4 linked regions of the Sagittula sp. P11 genome follow. The protein of the gene in region 2 interacts with the protein of the main gene of each other region in a pairwise test. Links are inferred from orthologs where the notes say so. Each region holds a gene or a part of one and is shown on either strand. Other genes may lie near its edges. The genes, in order: CDO87_RS00850, groL, aceE and CDO87_RS10190.

Region 1 (4,511 bases), 2.3 Mb from region 2 along the record:
CGTTCCTTGTCCAGCGTCGTGAGGATGTCGCGAAGGTTGGTCTCCGTGGCGAGCCGGACGGGCGCCTCGGCAAGGTTGAGGCGCTGCGCACGCAGCCTGACCTGGGCCGAGGCTTCCTCGCCCGAAATGTAGATGACCTTCAGCCCGGCGTTGGCAAAGGCCGCGGCGGCCTGCAGCAGGAGGGTCGATTTCCCGATCCCCGGATCGCCCCCCACCAGCACGGCAGAGGCGGGCACGAGGCCGCCGCCCAGCACACGGTCAAGCTCGTCGAGCTTGCAGGCGGTGCGCGGCGGCGGTGCTTCCTTGCTGGACAGATCGGAGAGCTGGACGGCACGCCCGCGCGACTGGCCAAGGGTCTTCCCGGCGGGGCCCTGCGACAGCGGCTTTTCTTCCTGGATGCAGTTCCACTCGCCGCAGGCCTCGCATCGGCCTGCCCACTTGGTCGTGACGTTGCCGCAGGACTGGCAGACGAATCGGCTGACGGCCTTTGCCATGAATAACCTCCGCTGGGATCGGAAGCGCGTATGTAACGGGGATCGCGGCGGAAGGGAACGGTTTCGCCTCGCTGGCGGGGGGCGCCCTGCGCCGCCCGAGTACAGTAGGCCCAGGATGAAGGACGGAGGTCCTTGTACTCGCCCTGGCTGAGTACCTCCGGGGGAAGCCGGCCAATGGTCTGCGCGGGTCGGGCCGCGTCAGGGGGCCTAAGCCCCTTGGGTGCGACGAGCCTCGAGCGCGCCCAGCACGATGGAGCCGAGGATCAGTGCGGTGAAGAAGTAGAGACCCCAGGCGGTTTCCACCCTCCCGACGCCCAGGCCCTTGGCGAGGGTGACGTAGAGCGCGATCAGGAAGATGTCGGCCATGGCGAACTTGCCGAGCAGGTTGAGCGCCGGCAGGGCGCGCCGGTCGAGTACGTCGAACTGAAGGAGTGCGAGACCGAGCGTCTTCAGCATCGGCGCGACAAGAGCGAACAGGGTCACGACAAGCGCAAGGAAGATGTCGGTCTGCCAGAGCGACCTCAGGCCGGAAATCACCGAGATCTCGGACATGCCGAAGAGCGGCAGCAGCCCGGCGCGCAGGAGCGGGGCGAACCACGAGAGCGGGTAGAGAACGAGGAAGGCGAGGTTCACGTAGCGCATGGGTGTGTATGGCGGGGCTCTGCGCCGCCTGCCTTCGGTCAGTTTGGTCAGGAGACCCACCACCACACCACAAGCAGGCCGGCCAGCATCAGCAGGTGCAGCACGTCGATGATCCGCCAGCGGGCGCGGGGGGTGATGGAGCAGATCAGGAAGATCGCGGAGGGAACGAGCAGGGGCGCCATTCCGCCGCCGCCCGCCATCATCTGCGCGGCTGTGACGTAAAGCGGGCCCTCGTTCAGGCCGAGCGCGGGCGCGAAGACCGTGGCGATGCCGCCGAGGCAGAGCACCAGTGTCATGAGCGCGGGCCAGCGGGCAAGGCCGCGCCCGGCGATCACGCGGATCAGCGCCAGGAGGGCGAGGACCTCGAGATAGATGAACTTGTTGAAGAACAGGAACCCGAGCAGCACCGGGTCGGGCTGGAGGAGGCTGTTCATGAGGTCTCCCGGGCGGTGGTGGCGGTCGGCCTGCATTGACACCATGGGCCGAAGAAAATCAATCCGTTCCGTGGTGTCACGCGGGTCCCCGCGTGTGTCAGCGCACCGCCGCGATCGGCCCGGTGGCGCGGCCGTGGATGAACTGGTCCACATGGGCGTCGCCGGAGCGGTCGAGCTCGGTCACCGGTCCGGTCCAGCGGATGGTGCCGCCATGGAGCATGGCGACATTGTCGGCAATCGCCCGGACGGAGGTCATGTCGTGGGTGATCGTCATGGCGGTTGCGCCCATCTCGGTCACGATCTCGCGGATCAGGTCGTTGATAACCCCGGCCATGATCGGGTCGAGCCCTGTGGTCGGTTCGTCGAAGAAGATGATCTCGGGCTCTGCGGCGATGGCGCGCGCGAGACCCACGCGTTTCTGCATGCCGCCCGACAGTTCGGCCGGGAAACGGTCGGCCACATCGGGCGTCAGGCCGACGCGGCGCAGTTTCTCGATGGCGATCTCGCGGGCCTCGGCCTTTGGCCGGGCGAGGCTGCCGCGGAGCAGGCGGAAGGCGACGTTCTGCCAGACGGTGAGTGAATCGAAGAGCGCGCCGCCCTGGAACAGCATGCCGAAGCGGGCGAGGAAGGCGTCGCGGTCCTGCGTCGTCACGTCCTGCCCGTCGAGCGTGATCGTGCCTGCATCGGGCGTGACGAGGCCCAGGATACATTTCAGCAACACCGACTTGCCGGTGCCGGAGCCGCCGATGATCACCATGGAGGTGCCCTGCGCGATCTCAAGGTCGACGCCCTGCAGGACATGGTTCTGGCCGAAGGACTTGGTGACGCCGTTGAGAGCGATCATCGTATGCCCCCGTGCGTTGCGGGACCGTCAGCCGTCGGAGTGAGTATTTCGAAAGCGGAGAAACGGCAGGACGCGCCCGGCATGGCGGGGTGGGTCTCTGGAGTGGAGGCGGGCGCGAGGGTCATAGCGAGAAGAAGGCGCCGGTCAGCAGGAAGTTGGCGGCGAGGATCAGGACGGCGGCGGCCTCCACGCTGCCCTTGGTGGCGCGGCCCACGCCCTGTGCGCCGCGGCCCGACATCATGCCGAAGTAGCAGCCCATGAGCGCCGCGATGCCGCCGAAGGCGCAGCCCTTGACGAGGCTCGAGACCACGTCCAGCGGTTCGAGGAAATCCACGGTGTTCTTCAGGTAGGCGGCGGCGTTGAATCCGAGGCTGCCGGTGGCCACCGCGTAGCCGCCGAAGATGCCGATCACGTCGCCGATGCCTACGAGGGCGGGCACCACCAGCAGTGCGGCGAGCAAGCGCGGCGCCACGAGGTATTTCATCGGGTTGGTGGAGAGGGTCGTGAGCGCGTCGATCTGTTCGGTCACCTTCATGGTGGCGATCTCGGCTGCGATGGAGGAGGTCACGCGGGCGGCGATCATCAGGCCTACCAGCACCGGCCCCAGTTCGCGCACCATGCCGATGGCGACGATCTGCGGCACCACGGCCTCGGCGTTGAAGCGGGCGCCGCCGGAATAGATCTGCAGGGCGAGTGCGGCGCCGGTGAAGACGGCGGTGAGACCCACGACCGGCAGCGACAGCCAGCCCACGTTCATCAGCGCGGCGCCGAATTCGCCCGCGTAGAAGGGGGGGCGGACGGTGTGGCTGAGCGCAGTGAGGCCGAAGCGCGTGACCCGGCCGATGGCGGCCAGCCAATGCAGCAGGGCGCGGCCCAGCCAGCCGAGGGGGGCCAGCAGCGTCATGCGCCGGTATAGCTGCGGTCGTAGCGCGCGCCGAAGGAGGTGAGCACCTCGTAGCCGATGGTGCCGGCCCAGTCCGCGAGGGTGTCGATCCCCTGGTGCAGGCCGATGAGTTCGACATGGTCCGGCACTTCGCCGAGGCCGGTCACGTCGACGGCGATCAGGTCCATGGAGATGCGGCCGAGGATCTTGCAGCGCGTCTCGCCGGCCCAGACGTGGGCGGCGGGTCCCATGGCGCGGTGGATGCCGTCGGCATAGCCGCCGGCGATGGTCGCGACGCGGGTCGGCGCGGCGGCGGTCCAGGAGTTGCCGTAGCCGACGGTTTCGCCGGGCAACACGTCGCGCGTCTGGATCACCGGGATCTCGAGGCTGACGACCGGCTGCGCGTCGACGAAGGGCAGGCCGCCGTAGAGGCCCACTCCAGGGCGCGTCATGTCGAAGTGGTAGTCCGGCCCCAGCAGGATGCCGCCCGTCGCCGCGAAGGAGCGCGGCGCGTCGATGCCGTCGGTCATTTCGCGGAAGGCTGCCAGCTGGCGGGCATTCATCGGGTGATCGGGCTCGTCGGCGCAGGCGAGGTGGCTCATCACCAGCCGCGGGTGCTGGGCGAGGGCGATATCGCGCAGGGCGGACCACTCCGCCGGTTCCATCCCGAGGCGGTTCATGCCGCTGTCGAGCTGGATGCCGAAGGGATGGGCGGGCAGCCCTTCGACGTGCATCAGCATCTGGTCGATGGAGTTGATCATCGGCACGAGGTCGGCATCGCGGATCATGTCGCGGTCGCCGGGCATGTGGCCGGAGAACACGCAGATCTCGGGGCCGGGGCCGAGGATGCGGCGCAGCCGTGCGCCTTCCTCGGCGACGGCCACGAAGAAGGTCCGCGCCCCGGCGGCGGCCAGAACGGGCACGCATTTCTCGGCACCGAGGCCATAGGCGTCCGCCTTGACGACGGCGCCCGTCTCGCCCTCCGACAGGGCGGCGAGGGCGGTCCAGTTGGCGCGCAGGGCGCCCAGGTCGATTGTCAGCTTCGCCATGGCCATGTTGCCTGTCTTTGGCAGGTTGGATGTTGGGGTCAAGGGGGAAATGCGGCTTCATGCGCCGGACGGGCGGGGATATGCTTGGCCGGAAAGGGGTTCGAGGCAGGGCACATGAAGGACACGCTGCGGCTGGAGGCCGAACTGTTCAGGCTGGCACTGGGG
Region 2 (4,444 bases):
CTCCCGCCGTTTTATCGACAGTTTCTTCGAGTCGTTCAGCCCGTCCGGGATCGACACCCGGTTGAGAACCACCGCCGCTGCCACGACCGGCCCGGCGAGTGGCCCGCGCCCGACCTCGTCGACGCCTGCCACCCGGTCCATGCCCTGCGCCCAAAGCGCTTCTTCGAATCTCATCTCCATACTGGGGTTCAAAGCGCATGATGAGCCTTGCGGCAAGCGCCTCGATCCGCGTCGGCCGGTACGAAAAAGGCGCACCGTCGCGTAAGGAAAGGCAAACGGGGCTTCACCCATGGCCCCCGATTTCCTATCAAGCGGGACCCAGGCGGACGGAACCCAGACGATGACCCTACTCTTTGTATACGGCACCTTGACCACGACCGCGGACCATCCGATGGGCGCGCTCTTGCGGCGGCACGCGTCCTCTGTCGGCGAGGGCACGATCCGCGCGCGGCTCTACCTGATCGACGACCCGGACGATCCCGGCCAGAACGCCTATCCCGGCGCCCTGCCCTCTCCGGATCCGGACGACCGGGTGCATGGCGAATTGCACCACATCCACAACCCGGAGGCGGTCTTCGGCCCGCTGGACGATTTCGAGGGCTGCTCTCCCGACTGGCCCGAGCCGCATGAATACGTACGCCGAACCATCGAGGTCATCCTGCACGATGGCACGCGCCACGACGCCGAGTGCTACCTCTACACCTGGGACGTCAGCACGGCCCGCCCTATCCCCGAAGGCCGCTTTTCGGACGTGGCGCCGGACGTGCGCTGACCCTCAGACCACGGCTGAGATCAGCGAGAGCACGGCAACCTCTGCGTTCACGCCGCGCGCCGTCATCCAGATGTCCAGCCGGGCCTGCTCCTCCGTGGACAGCTGCAGGAGGATGGGACGGCTGTTGCCGGGGGTGACATCGACCTCCCAGCCCGCCTCTCCGTCCAGCGCGCGGCGCAAGGCCTGTCGCGCGAGATAAGCGAGGGGGAGGAACTGCGCGGAGGTGGACACCAGACGCTTTCGGAGTTCGTCCGGAAGACGCAGCTCCATCGCTTTCCTGCTATCCCGACGACTCATGAACGCGTCCCATTCCGTGCTGCAGCAGGATAGCCAGAGGGCGCCGGTTTCGCGAGGGGAATTCCCCTCAGGTTTGTGCGTCAGGCATATCCGAAATGCCGGGCAACGCAGGGGAGCGCCCCGAACCATCTTCGGTAGGGCACTGGAGCAAGGGCCACGCGCATTCCCTAATGCGCCCGGGAAAAAGAAAAGGGCCGGTGAAACACCGGCCCTTCCCTGAATTCATCTGCAGCGGGCAGATTACATCATGCCGCCCATGCCGCCCATGTCGGGCATGCCTGCGCCGGCGCCTGCGCCTTCTTTCTGCGGCTTGTCGGCCACCATCGCTTCGGTGGTGATCAGCAGGCCTGCGATCGAAGATGCGTCTTCCAGCGCGGTGCGGACGACTTTCGCCGGGTCGATGACGCCGAACTTGAACATGTCGCCGTACTCGTCGGTCTGCGCGTTGTAGCCGAACTTCAGGTCGGTCGATTCACGGACCTTGCCAGCCACCACGGAGCCGTCGACACCCGCGTTCTGCGCGATCTGACGCAGCGGCGCTTCCAGTGCGATGCGCACGATGGAGATGCCGCGGTTCTGGTCGGCGTTCTGACCTTCCAGACCGTCCAGCGCCTTCGCACCCTGCACCAGCGCCACGCCGCCACCGACGACAACGCCTTCCTGCACGGCTGCGCGGGTCGCGTTCAGAGCGTCGTCCACGCGGTCCTTGCGCTCTTTCACTTCGACTTCGGTCATGCCGCCGACGCGGATGACAGCCACACCGCCTGCCAGCTTGGCAACGCGTTCCTGCAGCTTTTCACGGTCGTAGTCGGAGGTGGTCTCTTCGATCTGCGTACGGATCTGGGAAACGCGTGCCTCGATCTCGGACTTCTGGCCAGCGCCGTCGACGATGGTGGTCTCGTCCTTGGTGATGGAGACCTTCTTGGCGTTGCCAAGCATGTCCATGGTCACCGACTCGAGCTTCATGCCGAGGTCTTCGGAGATCACCTGGCCGCCGGTCAGGATCGCGATGTCCTGCAGCATGGCCTTGCGACGGTCGCCGAAGCCCGGTGCCTTCACGGCTGCGATCTTCAGGCCGCCACGCAGCTTGTTGACCACGAGGGTCGCCAGCGCTTCGCCTTCCACGTCTTCCGCGATGATCAGCAGCGGCTTCTGCGACTGGATCACCTGCTCGAGCAGCGGAACCATCGGCTGGAGCGAGGAGAGCTTCTTCTCGTGCAGCAGGATCATGCAGTCTTCGAGTTCTGCGATCATCTTGTCTGCGTTGGTCACGAAGTAGGGGCTCAGGTAGCCGCGGTCGAACTGCATGCCTTCGACGACATCGGTCTCGGTCTCGAGGCCCTTGTTCTCTTCGACGGTGATGACACCCTCGTTGCCGACCTTCTGCATCGCGTCGGCGATCTGACGGCCGATCTCGGCCTCGCCGTTCGCGGAGATGGTGCCGACCTGTGCGACCTCGTCGGAGTTCTCGACGGTGCGGGCCGCGTTCTTGATGTGCTCGACGACCTTGGCGGTTGCCATGTCGATGCCGCGCTTCAGGTCCATCGGGTTCATGCCGGCTGCAACGGCCTTCATGCCTTCCTTGACGATGGCCTGGGCCAGAACGGTCGCGGTGGTGGTGCCGTCACCGGCTTCGTCGTTGGTGCGGGAAGCAACTTCCTTCACCATCTGCGCGCCCATGTTCTCGAACTTGTCTTCCAGTTCGATTTCCTTGGCCACGGACACACCGTCCTTGGTGATGCGCGGCGCGCCGAAGGATTTGTCCAGAACCACGTTCCGGCCTTTCGGGCCAAGCGTCACCTTCACGGCGTCGGCGAGGATGTTCACACCCTTCAGCATCTTGCTGCGGGCGTCGGTGTTGAATTTCACGTCTTTTGCGGACATTCGAAAGTCTCCTGTTTCAGAAGTTGTCGTTGGAAATCAGAACCGGCGTTCAGGCTGCCTTGGCAGCCGCGTCATCGGTGATGATGCCCAGGATGTCGCTTTCCTTCATGATCAGCAGCTCTTCGCCGCCGACGTTGACTTCGGTGCCCGACCACTTGCCGAAGAGGACCTTGTCACCCTCTTTGACGGCCATATCGATCAGCTCGCCGCTGTCCTTGCGTGCACCTTCGCCACACGCGACAACCACGCCCTCTGCCGGCTTTTCCTTGGCGCTATCGGGGATGATCAGGCCACCAGCAGTCTTTTCGTCCGATTCTACGCGACGAACCAGCACGCGGTCATGAAGCGGTTTGAATGCCATCTTCGAGTCTCCTAGCTCAAAGTTACAACCTTGGCCCCTCGTCTTCGAGCGGGCCGTTAGCACTCAAGTGGAGAGAGTGCTAACGGCGCTGAGGTAAGGAACCTGCCGAGTCGTGTCAACATGAGGTGAAGAGATTTTTTGTGCGATTTCCGGGCGGGCGGGCCTGTGGCATCGCATTCAGGGGACATATGCAGAACCGCCCGCCGAACCAAGCCCGTGCGGCGGAAGACCGCGCAGATCAAGGGCGCCGGATGTCCGCCGGGATCGGGAAGACCGCGTCATAGGCCCAGTTGTAGGCGACCGTGAAGCCGAAGTAGAAAGCGGTCAGACCGATGTCCATCAGCAGCGCCTCTCCAAGGGAAACGCCGAGATAGAGCGCCATGAACGGGACAAGCAGGCACGTCAGCCCGACCTCGAAGGCCACCGCATGAAGGATCCGCATGGGCACGGTCTTGCGCAGCGGGCGCCCTGTCCGCACCAGCATGTGGTCGAACCCGAGGTTGAATAGATACGTCCAGCCCATCGCGATGAGGCTGCTGATCACGGCAACCACCCCGAAATGCCCGACCGGCACGGCGAACACCGCGCCGCCCAGCGGGGCGACGATCATCAGGGCGGTGATCTCGAACAGGACCGCGTGGCGGATGCGGTCGCGGGTCGTCCTCATGGGGTTGGGCTTCCGGCGAGGCTTCGGGGTGCAGCAGAGCTACCGGACCGAGCGGCGGAGGCAAGGCCGGATCGCCCCCCGGAACGTCAGCCGCGCGTCACGTTCACGGTCTGCTCGATCAGTTCTGCCGGGGCCTGCGACCCGAGGAACGCGATGTCGTAGGCGTCCCGACCCACGGCCACTACGGCCAGGGCATCCGCCGTGCACATGCCCGTCGGATCGACAAGGTGCCACGCCCCGTCCAGCCAGACCTGCCCCACCGCGTGGAAGTCCTGCGGGGTGACGTCGGGGCCATAGACGGCCACGCAGCGCGCCGGGATCTCGGCGGCGCGGACCATGGTGCAGAACAGGTGCGCATAGTCGCGGCACACCCCCTGCCGTCCGGCGAAGGTTTCCAGCACGTTGGTGTCCGCGTCGGAACTGCCGGGCACGTAATCCAGCTCGTCCTCGATCCAGTCGCGGA
Region 3 (4,791 bases), 580 kb from region 2 along the record:
CTTTCGAACGGGCGGCGGGCGGATTGCCTGATCCACCTGCCGAACCCGCCGGGGCCGATCGTGGTGGACGCGAAGTTCCCGCTGGAGGGCTACGAGGCGATGCGCCGCGCCGAAACGCCCGAGCAGGTGACCCGCGCCGCGCAGGCCTTCCGGATGTCTGTCCGCAAGCACATCCGCGACATTTCCGACCGCTACCTGATCGAGGGCGAGACGGCGGATGGCGCGCTGATGTTCCTGCCGTCCGAGGCGATCTACGCGGAATTGCACGCCAATTTCCCGGAGCTGGTGCGGGAGGGGTTCACCGCCCGCGTCTGGATCGTTTCGCCGACCACCTGCATGGCGACGCTGAACACGATGCGGGCGATTCTCAAGGATGCGCGGATGCGGGCGCAGGCGGGGGCGATCCGGAAGGAATTGCACGCGCTGTCCGGCGATCTGGAGCGTCTGGGCATCCGTGTCGGCAACCTCGACCGGCATTTCGGGATGGCCGCGAAGGACATCGAAGACATTCGCATCAGCGCCGACAAGGCCGGTAAGCGGGCGAGAAGACTGGATAATTTCGATTTCGAGGAACTGTCCGAAGAGCCTTTGGTGCTGACCGACCGGACCGCGCAGCCGGTTCCGCAGAAGTAGTTTAACACTGAACTATTAGCTATGCGCTCCGCGTCCCAAGTTATGCGCCCCGCGCATGGACGTTATGCGGCGGGTAATCTGCCGCTCCGTCACGCCCCCTGATAGACCCCACTTTAACCATGGGAGGATTGTGCTAGGCTTCTCCCCAATGGGCAGTTTGCTTCGGCAAGGCTGTGGAATTGTTTAGAGCTAAACCAATGCCGCACTGCGGCATCGGTGGCAGGAGGAGAATACATGAAAGACGCTCCCCAGGATCTTGATCCGGTCGAATCCCAGGAATGGCAGGAAGCCATCGAGGATGTGATCGAGCGCGACGGTGCGGACCGTGCGCATTTCCTGTTGGACAAGGCGGTTCAGCGCGCAAGGGCAGCCGGGGCAAGGCTGCCCTTTTCTGCGACGACCCCTTACCAGAACACCATTTCGCCGGACGACGAGGTCGACATGCCCGGCGATGCGGAGATGGAATGGCGCATCCGCACCATCAACCGCTGGAACGCCATGGCGACGGTGGTGAAGCGGAACAAGGAATCCTCCGAATACGGCGGCCACATCGCATCGTTCGCGTCCTCTGCCGCGCTCTATGACGTGGGCCTCAACCACTTCTGGCGCTCCAAGAGCGCGATCCACGGCGGCGATCTGGTGTTCTTCCAGGGCCACGTGATCCCCGGCATCTACGCGCGCTCCTTCATGGAGGGCCGGATCAGCGAGGAGCAGCTGAAGCTGTTCCGTTCCGAAGTCGGCGGCGAGGGTCTTTCCTCCTACCCGCACCCCTGGCTGATGCCCGACTACTGGCAGTTCCCGACGGTCAGCATGGGCCTCGGCCCGCTGATGGCGATCTACCAGGCACGGTTCATGAAATACATGCACAACCGCGGCCACATCGACATGGGCGACCGCAAGGTCTGGGCCTTCCTCGGCGACGGCGAGATGGACGAGCCGGAATCGCTGGGCGCCATCCACCTGGCCGCCCGCGAAGGGCTCGACAACCTGATCTTCGTGGTGAACTGCAACCTGCAGCGCCTCGACGGTCCGGTGCGCGGCAACTCCAAGATCGTGCAGGAGCTCGAGGGCAACTTCCGCGGCTCCGGCTGGGATGTCATCAAGCTGCTCTGGGGCCGGGGCTGGGACGAGCTTCTGGAACAGGACACCTCCGGCAAGCTGCGCCAGCTGATGGACGAGACCATCGACGGCGACTACCAGACCTTCAAGTCGAAGGACGGCGCCTACATCCGCAAGCATTTCTTTGGCAAGTACCCGGAGACCGCCGAACTGGTGAAGGACTGGACCGACGACCAGATCTGGGCGCTGCGCCGCGGCGGCCACGATCCGAAGAAGGTCTACAACGCCTTCCTGCGCGCCACGAAGTCCGAAGGTCAGCCGACCGTCCTGCTGGTGAAGACCGTCAAGGGCTACGGCATGGGCACCGCCGGCGAGGGCCAGAACACCACCCACCAGCAGAAGAAGATGCAGGTGGACCAGCTCAAGGCGATGCGCGACCGCTTCCGCATCCCGGTGACCGACGAGGAACTGGAAAAGGGCGACGCGCCCTTCGTGACGCTGAACAACGCGCAGAAGGCCTACCTTGCCGAGAAGCGCAAGGAACTGGGCGGGGCCTTCCCCAAGCGGTTCACCGACGCGCCGAAGCTGGAGATCCCGCAACTCGACGCTTTCAAGAAGGAGCTGCAGGATTCCGGCGACCGCGAGTTCTCGACCACGATGGCCTTTGTCCGCATCCTGACCACGCTCCTGCGGGACAAGAAGGTGGGCAAGCAGGTCGTGCCGATCGTGCCGGACGAAAGCCGCACCTTCGGGATGGAAGGGCTGTTCCGGTCGGTGGGCATCTACAATCCGAAGGGGCAGCTTTATACCCCCGAAGACCGTGAACAGATGTCCTACTACAAGGAATCGAAGGACGGCCAGGTGCTGCAGGAAGGCATCAACGAGGCCGGTGCCATGGCGGACTGGATCGCGGCGGCAACGTCGTATTCCAACCACGGCGTCCCGATGATCCCGTTCTACATCTACTACTCGATGTTCGGCTTCCAGCGGATCGGCGATCTCGCCTGGGCCGCCGGTGACAGCCGTGCGCGCGGCTTCATGCTGGGTGGCACCGCCGGGCGGACCACGCTGAACGGCGAGGGCCTGCAGCACGAGGACGGCCACAGCCACATCCTTGCCGGGACCATCCCGAACTGCATCAGCTACGACCCGACCTTCTCCTACGAGGTGGCGGTGATCGTGCAGAACGGCCTGCAGCGGATGTTCGTGGACCAGGAGGACGTCTACTTCTACCTGACCCTGATGAACGAGAACTACCATCACCCGGAAATGCCGATGGGCGCCGAAGAGGGCATCATCAAGGGCCTCTACCGGATGAAGAAGGCCGACAAGCCCGCCAAGAAGCACGTCAACCTGATGGGCTCCGGCACGATCCTCGTGCAGGCGATCAAGGCAGCGAAGATGCTGGAGGAGGACTTTGCCGTCACTTCCGACATCTGGTCGGCGACCTCGTTCAACGAACTCGCCCGCGACTACCAGGACTGCGAGCGGCACAACCGTCTCAACCCGTTCGCGGAAGAGCGGGTGCCCTACATCACCCAGACCCTGACCAACGTGCAGGGCCCGATCGTGGTGGCGACCGACTACATGAAGAACTACGCCGAACAGGTGCGCGGTGCGGTCAAGCAGCGCTTCACCGTGCTGGGCACCGACGGCTTCGGCCGCTCGGACAGCCGGGTGAACCTGCGCAAGTTCTTCGAGGTGGACGCCAACCACATCGCCGCCGCGGCGATGGTGGACCTTTGGCGCGAAGGCGTCGTCTCGGACAAGGATCTCGAGGCGGCCATGAAGAAATACGACATCGACGGCGGCAAGCCGAACCCGCGTTTGGTTTGACGGCACGAGGAGGGAATACGAATGGCAACCGAAGTTAAAGTGCCGGACATCGGCGATTTCACCGATGTCCCGGTGGTCAGCATCCTTGTGAGCGTCGGCGACACCGTCGCGGAAGAGGACGCGCTGATCGAACTGGAATCCGACAAGGCGACGATGGAAGTGCCGTCGTCCGCCGCGGGCAAGGTGAAGGAGATCCTGGTCTCCGAAGGCGACAAGGTGTCCGAAGGCACCGTCATCATCCTGCTGGAAGGCGACGACGCGGGCGCCGCCAAGGAAGAGAAGTCCGAGGCGCCCAAGGAAGAGTCGAAGGACACCTCCAAGAGCGAATCCAAGGACGCGCCGAAGGAGTCCTCTGCCGGACAGCAGGCCGCCCCGGCGCCCTCTGCCGTGACCGACAAGGGGTTCAACAAGGTCCACGCCTCGCCGTCCGTCCGGGCATTCGCCCGCCGGGTCGAGGTCGACCTCGCCCATGTGAACGGGTCGGGCCGCAAGGGCCGCATCCTGCGCGAGGACGTGGAAAAGGCGCTGAAGGGCCAGGCTGCTCCGGCTGCGGGTGCACCCGCGGCGTCCGGTGGCATGGGCATTCCGCCGATCCCGAAGGTCGACTTCTCGAAGTTCGGGCCTGTTGAGGACGTGGAAATGCCGCGGATCAAGAAGATCTCCGGCCCCGCGCTGCACCGCTCGTGGCTGAACATCCCGCATGTCACCCACAACGACGAAGCCGACATCACCGAGCTGGACAAGTACCGCAAGGAAATGGACACGATGGCCAAGGAAGACGGCTATCGCGTCACGCTGCTGTCCTTCGTGATCAAGGCCTCGGTCTCGGCGCTGAAGGAGCACTGGGAAGTGAACTCGTCGATCCACCCGGACGGCGACAAGCTGATCAAGAAGGACTTCTACAACATCGGCTTCGCGGCGGACACGCCGAACGGCCTGATGGTGCCGGTCATCAAGGACGCCGACCGCAAGGGCCTGGTGGAGATATCCAAGGACCTGATGGAGCTCAGCTCCAAGGCCCGCAAGGGGGAGCTGAAGTCCGGCGACATGCAGGGCGCGACCTTCACCATCTCGTCGCTCGGCGGGATCGGCGGCACGTCCTTCACCCCCATCGTGAACGCGCCGGAGGTGGCGATCCTCGGCCTCACCCGGTCGAAGATGGCCCCGGTCTGGGACGGCGAACAGTTCGTCCCGCGCCTCATGCAGCCGCTGTCGCTGTCCTATGACCACCGTGCCATCGACGGCGCGCTTGCCGCACGCTTC
Region 4 (4,412 bases), 380 kb from region 2 along the record:
CGACAAGATGCACGCCCGCAGCGACCGGTTCATCCATCGTCAGACAACCGCCAACCAGGTGCGCTTTACCACCACTGAACTGTCAGAGCTGGAAACGCGCATCCTGAACGCCGGGGCGGAGGCGTCGGAGATCGAAAAGCGGCTCTATGACGCCTTGAGACGCGAGATTCTGGATCGGGCAGGGGTGTTGTCCGAGCTGGCGTTTTCGCTGGCCGAGTTCGATCTTGCGCTGGGGCTTGCGGAACTGGCGCGGCAACGGGACTGGTGCCTGCCGAAGGTCGACGACAGTCGCGCCTTCGATATCGAAGCGGGACGGCATCCGGTCGTGGAGGCGGCGCTGCAGAAGGCCGGTGAGCCGTTCATCGCCAACGACTGCGCGCTGAGCGCCGAGGGGGATGCCGCTTCGGTCCGGCTGCTGACCGGTCCGAACATGGCCGGTAAGTCGACCTATCTCAGGCAGAACGCGCTGATCGCGCTGCTGGCGCAGATCGGGTCCTATGTTCCGGCGCGTTCGGCTCACATCGGGGTGGTCAGCCAGATCTTCAGCCGGGTCGGAGCCTCTGACGATCTGGCGCGCGGGCGGTCGACCTTCATGGTCGAGATGGTGGAAACCGCCGCGATCCTGAACCAGGCGGACGACCGGGCGCTGGTGATCCTCGATGAGATCGGACGCGGCACGGCCACTTATGACGGGCTGAGCATCGCCTGGGCGACGCTGGAGCATCTGCATGAGGTCAACCGCGTGCGCGGGCTGTTTGCCACGCACTACCACGAACTGACCGTTCTGGCCGGAAAGCTGCCGGGCGTGAAGAACGCCACCGTGGCGGTGAAGGAGTGGGAGGGCGATGTCATCTTCCTGCACGAGGTGCATGACGGTGCAGCCGACCGGTCCTACGGTGTGCAGGTGGCGCAACTGGCCGGACTGCCCAAGGCGGTCATCACAAGGGCCCGGGACGTGCTGGAAGCGCTGGAGAAGGGGGAGCGGGAACGCGCCTCGCCCAAGGCGCTGATCGACGACCTGCCGCTGTTCTCTGCCGCGGCGAAGGCACCGGCACCCGCTGTTTCACGGGAAACACCCTCGGCGGTCGAGGAGCAACTTGCGGCGATCATCCCGGATGAGATGTCGCCGCGAGAAGCCCTGCAAGTGCTCTACGACCTCAAGGCGCTCGTAAAGGGGTGAAGGTGGGTCACTGATCCACCTTCCTTTTGGTTACTCGTTCAGCTTGCCGGGGTGGAGCTGACGCCGACCTGCGCGGGGCGCAGCAGACGGTCGTGCAGCATGAAGCCTTCGGCAGAGACCTGGATGATCTCGCCCGACGTGGTGCCCGGCACCGGAGCCTCGAACATCGCTTCGTGCAGTTTGGGATCGAACCGCTCACCGATTTCCGGCGACACGCGGGTCATGCCGTGGCGGTCGAAGACGTTCATCAGCTCTTTCAGCGTCAGTTCGACGCCTTCCACAAGTGCCGTCGACGCGTTGGAGCCGTCTTCCTTCGCCGCAAGAAGGGCGCGGTTCAGGTTGTCGTAGACCGGCAGCAGGTCGCGCGCGATGCGGGAACCGCCGTAGGCCTGTGCTTCCTGCCGGTCCTTGGCGGCACGCTTGCGCGCGTTCTCCGCATCGGCCAACGCCCGCATGAAGCGGTCCTTGTAGTCGTCGCGTTCGGCGCGGAGAGCGTCCACTTCCGCGGCCTCGTCATCAATCTCTTCCTCGGCACCGGCATAGGTTTCGGCTTCGGCGCTTTCGACATCGTCGAGGAATTGCTCTTCTTTCGGATCTGCCATTCTTCACCTCTGGCTCCGGTCGGTGATCAGCTTGCCGACCAGTTGCGCTGTATAATCCACGATCGGGACGATGCGTCCGTAGTTCAGACGGGTGGGTCCGATGACCCCCACTGCACCGATGATCTTTCGGTCTGCGTTCATATATGGAGAGACCACCAGAGAGGAACCCGAAAGTGAGAAAAGTTTGTTCTCCGAGCCGATAAAAATGCGCACCCCTTCGCCGTCTTCGGTCAATTCGAGGAACTCTGCGATGTCTCTTTTGCGTTCGAGGTCGTCGAACAGGCTGCGGATTCGGTCCAGCTCTTCCTCGGCCGACTCATCGAGAAGATTCGCGCGGCCCCGCACGATCAGCCGTTCGGAGCTGCGGCCCTCGCCATCCCAGACGGCGATGCCCGCGTCTATGAGGTCGGCGGCAAGCGTGTCGATTTCCTGACGGCGGGCCTTTACCTCGGCCTGCATGACCTTGCGGAGATCGGAGAGGGTGCGTCCCTCTGCCAGGGCGTTGATGAAGTTCGCCGCCTCGCGCATCGCCGAAGGGGTCAGGCCCGGCGGCGGCGTGAAGACGCGGTTCTCCACGTGGCCGTCGGCGAAGACGATGACCACCAGCGCGCGGTCTTGCGCGAGCGAGACGAAGTCGATGTGCTTCAGCGGCGCTTCGTGTTTCGGGGTCAGCACGAGGGAGGCGCCGCGCGTCACGCCGGAGAGGGCGGAACCGATCTCGTCCAGAAGGCCGCCGACATCGCCGCTGCGTCCGACAGTGGCATCGAGCTTTTCGCGGTCGCTGTTGTCGAGGTCGCGGACTTCAAGCAGGCCGTCGACGAACATCCGCAGACCGAGTTGCGTGGGCACGCGGCCTGCCGAGACATGCGGGCTGTCGAGGAGGCCGAGGAACTCGAGGTCCTGCATCACGTTGCGGATGGTCGCCGCCGAGATGCGCTCCGACAGCATCCGCGTCAGGCTGCGGGAGCCCACCGGTTCGCCGCTTTCCAGGTAGCCTTCGACCACCCGGCGAAAGACTTCGCGGGATCTGTCGTTCAGCTCGGAGAGAATTTCGTTTGCCTCGGCCATTCTTATCCCTTCGCCCGTCATTAAAGTGCATGCCGGACGCGCGTCAATCGGGGTTGCGCTTACGGGTGCGCCCTGTCTATCCCGTGACAAACACGAAAGGACAGATCATGCGACCGTCGGGACGAGACTTAAGCGAGATGCGCCCGGTTTCAATCGAAACCGGGGTAACGAAGCACGCAGAGGGATCTTGCCTCATCAAGATGGGGGACACGCATGTCCTGTGCACCGCATCTTTGGAAGAGCGGGTGCCGCCTTTCGTGAAGGGCAGCGGGCAGGGCTGGGTGACGGCGGAATACGGCATGCTGCCGCGGTCGACCTCTTCCCGGATGCGACGCGAAGCGGCGATGGGCAAGCAGGGCGGGCGTACGGTGGAAATCCAGCGCCTGATCGGCCGCGCCCTGCGCGCGGGTGTCGACCGCAACGCCCTGGGCGAACGTCAGATCACCGTGGACTGCGACGTGATCCAGGCGGACGGCGGCACGCGCTGCGCCGCGATCACCGGCGGCTGGGTGGCTTTGCGGCTGGCGGTAAACAAGCTGATGAAGGCCGGCGACATCGTCACCGATCCGCTGATCTCGGAGGTCGCGGCGGTGAGTTGCGGGATCTACGCGGGGCAGGCGGTTCTTGACCTCGATTACCCTGAGGACAGCGAGGCCGGCGTTGACGGCAACTTCATCCTGCGGGGCGACAACGCGCTGATCGAAGTGCAGATGAGCGCGGAAGGGTCCGTCTTTTCCCGCACCCAGATGACGCAGCTGATGGACCTGGCCGAAAAGGGCGTGGCCGAGCTGGTCGCGGCACAGCGGGCGGCGGTGAAATGACACGCAAGTTCGAGGGCGACAGGATCCTTGTCGCCACCCACAACAAGGGCAAGCTGGAAGAGATCGCCGATCTGCTGAAGCCGTTCGGGGTCGAGGTTGTTGGCGCCGCGGGCATGGGTCTGCCGGAGCCGGTCGAAGACGGCACGACCTTTGTCGAGAATGCGCGGATCAAGGCGCATGCCGCGGCCAAGGCCACCGGCCTGCCCGCACTGTCCGACGATTCCGGGATCGAGATCGACGCGCTCGACAAGGCGCCGGGGGTCTACACCGCGGATTGGGCAGAAACAGAGTCTGGTCGTGACTTCGTGATGGCCATGACGAAATCGCACGACCTGCTGGTGCAGTCCGGTGCGCCGGAGCCCTGGACCGCGCGGTTCTGCTGCACGCTGGTGCTGGCCTGGCCGGACGGTCAGGACGAAGTGTTCCCCGGCAAGATGGAAGGCCGCGTGGTCTGGCCGATGCGCGGGGAGCAGGGACATGGGTACGATCCGATCTTCCAGCCCGAAGGGTACGACGTGACCTTCGGAGAGATGGATCGCTGGGAAAAGAACAAGATCAGCCACCGCGCCGATGCGTTCCGCAAGTTCGTTGACGGCTGCTTTGCCTGAGAACTGGCAGCAGGGGGGCTTTGGGCTTTACGTGCATTGGCCGTTTTGCGAGGCCAAATGCCCTTACTGCGACTTCAACAGCCATGTCGTTCGGGAAATCGACCAGACCCGCTGGGCCGCGGCGCTGGCCTCG

The links.
Region 1: the proteins of groL (region 2) and CDO87_RS00850 interact in binary tests that used the Escherichia coli proteins (3 or more experiments, as listed by UniProt). The link is inferred for Sagittula sp. P11 from one-to-one orthologs.
Region 3: the proteins of groL (region 2) and aceE interact in binary tests that used the Escherichia coli proteins (3 or more experiments, as listed by UniProt). The link is inferred for Sagittula sp. P11 from one-to-one orthologs.
Region 4: the proteins of groL (region 2) and CDO87_RS10190 interact in binary tests that used the Escherichia coli proteins (3 or more experiments, as listed by UniProt). The link is inferred for Sagittula sp. P11 from one-to-one orthologs.

Annotation. Positions count from the first base shown.
Region 1 is NZ_CP021913.1:173,118-177,628, reverse strand. Bases 542-3,466 are described here. They hold CDO87_RS00850 (ABC transporter ATP-binding protein), read right to left. Parts: upstream 2,415-3,466; coding sequence 1,668-2,414; downstream 542-1,667. Other genes in these bases: alr (alanine racemase), read right to left, coding at 3,315-3,466; CDO87_RS00845 (ABC transporter permease), read right to left, coding at 2,536-3,318; CDO87_RS00855 (hypothetical protein), read right to left, coding at 1,184-1,570; CDO87_RS00860 (paraquat-inducible protein A), read right to left, coding at 702-1,136. Outside these bases: DNA repair protein RadA, read right to left, coding at 1-494; more of alr, read right to left, coding at 3,467-4,352; CDO87_RS00835 (adenosylcobinamide-GDP ribazoletransferase), read left to right, coding at 4,461-4,511. UniProt on the Escherichia coli protein: Part of the ABC transporter complex MlaFEDB, which is involved in a phospholipid transport pathway that maintains lipid asymmetry in the outer membrane by retrograde trafficking of phospholipids from the outer membrane to the inner membrane.
Region 2 is NZ_CP021913.1:2,462,934-2,467,377, reverse strand. The notes cover bases 632-3,489. They hold groL (chaperonin GroEL), read right to left. Parts: upstream 2,954-3,489; coding sequence 1,310-2,953; downstream 632-1,309. Other genes in these bases: CDO87_RS11865 (co-chaperone GroES), read right to left, coding at 3,003-3,314; CDO87_RS11875 (hypothetical protein), read right to left, coding at 776-1,042; CDO87_RS11880 (gamma-glutamylcyclotransferase), read left to right, coding at 632-772. Outside these bases: CDO87_RS11885 (ribonuclease HII), read right to left, coding at 1-180; more of CDO87_RS11880, read left to right, coding at 341-631; CDO87_RS11860 (PACE efflux transporter), read right to left, coding at 3,553-3,981; CDO87_RS11855 (transglutaminase family protein), read right to left, coding at 4,068-4,444.
Region 3 is NZ_CP021913.1:1,887,167-1,891,957, reverse strand. Bases 524-3,728 are described here. They hold aceE (pyruvate dehydrogenase (acetyl-transferring), homodimeric type), read left to right. Parts: upstream 524-867; coding sequence 868-3,528; downstream 3,529-3,728. Other genes in these bases: aceF (dihydrolipoyllysine-residue acetyltransferase), read left to right, coding at 3,550-3,728; CDO87_RS09250 (DNA recombination protein RmuC), read left to right, coding at 524-633. Also shown: more of CDO87_RS09250, read left to right, coding at 1-523; more of aceF, read left to right, coding at 3,729-4,791. UniProt on the Escherichia coli protein: Component of the pyruvate dehydrogenase (PDH) complex, that catalyzes the overall conversion of pyruvate to acetyl-CoA and CO(2).
Region 4 is NZ_CP021913.1:2,085,727-2,090,138, forward strand. The notes cover bases 1-2,826. They hold CDO87_RS10190 (nucleotide exchange factor GrpE), read right to left. Parts: upstream 1,783-2,826; coding sequence 1,219-1,782; downstream 1-1,218. Other genes in these bases: mutS (DNA mismatch repair protein MutS), read left to right, coding at 1-1,180; hrcA (heat-inducible transcriptional repressor HrcA), read right to left, coding at 1,786-2,826. In the rest of the region: more of hrcA, read right to left, coding at 2,827-2,850; rph (ribonuclease PH), read left to right, coding at 2,958-3,671; rdgB (RdgB/HAM1 family non-canonical purine NTP pyrophosphatase), read left to right, coding at 3,668-4,279; radical SAM family heme chaperone HemW, read left to right, coding at 4,242-4,412. UniProt on the Escherichia coli protein: Participates actively in the response to hyperosmotic and heat shock by preventing the aggregation of stress-denatured proteins, in association with DnaK and GrpE. It is the nucleotide exchange factor for DnaK and may function as a thermosensor.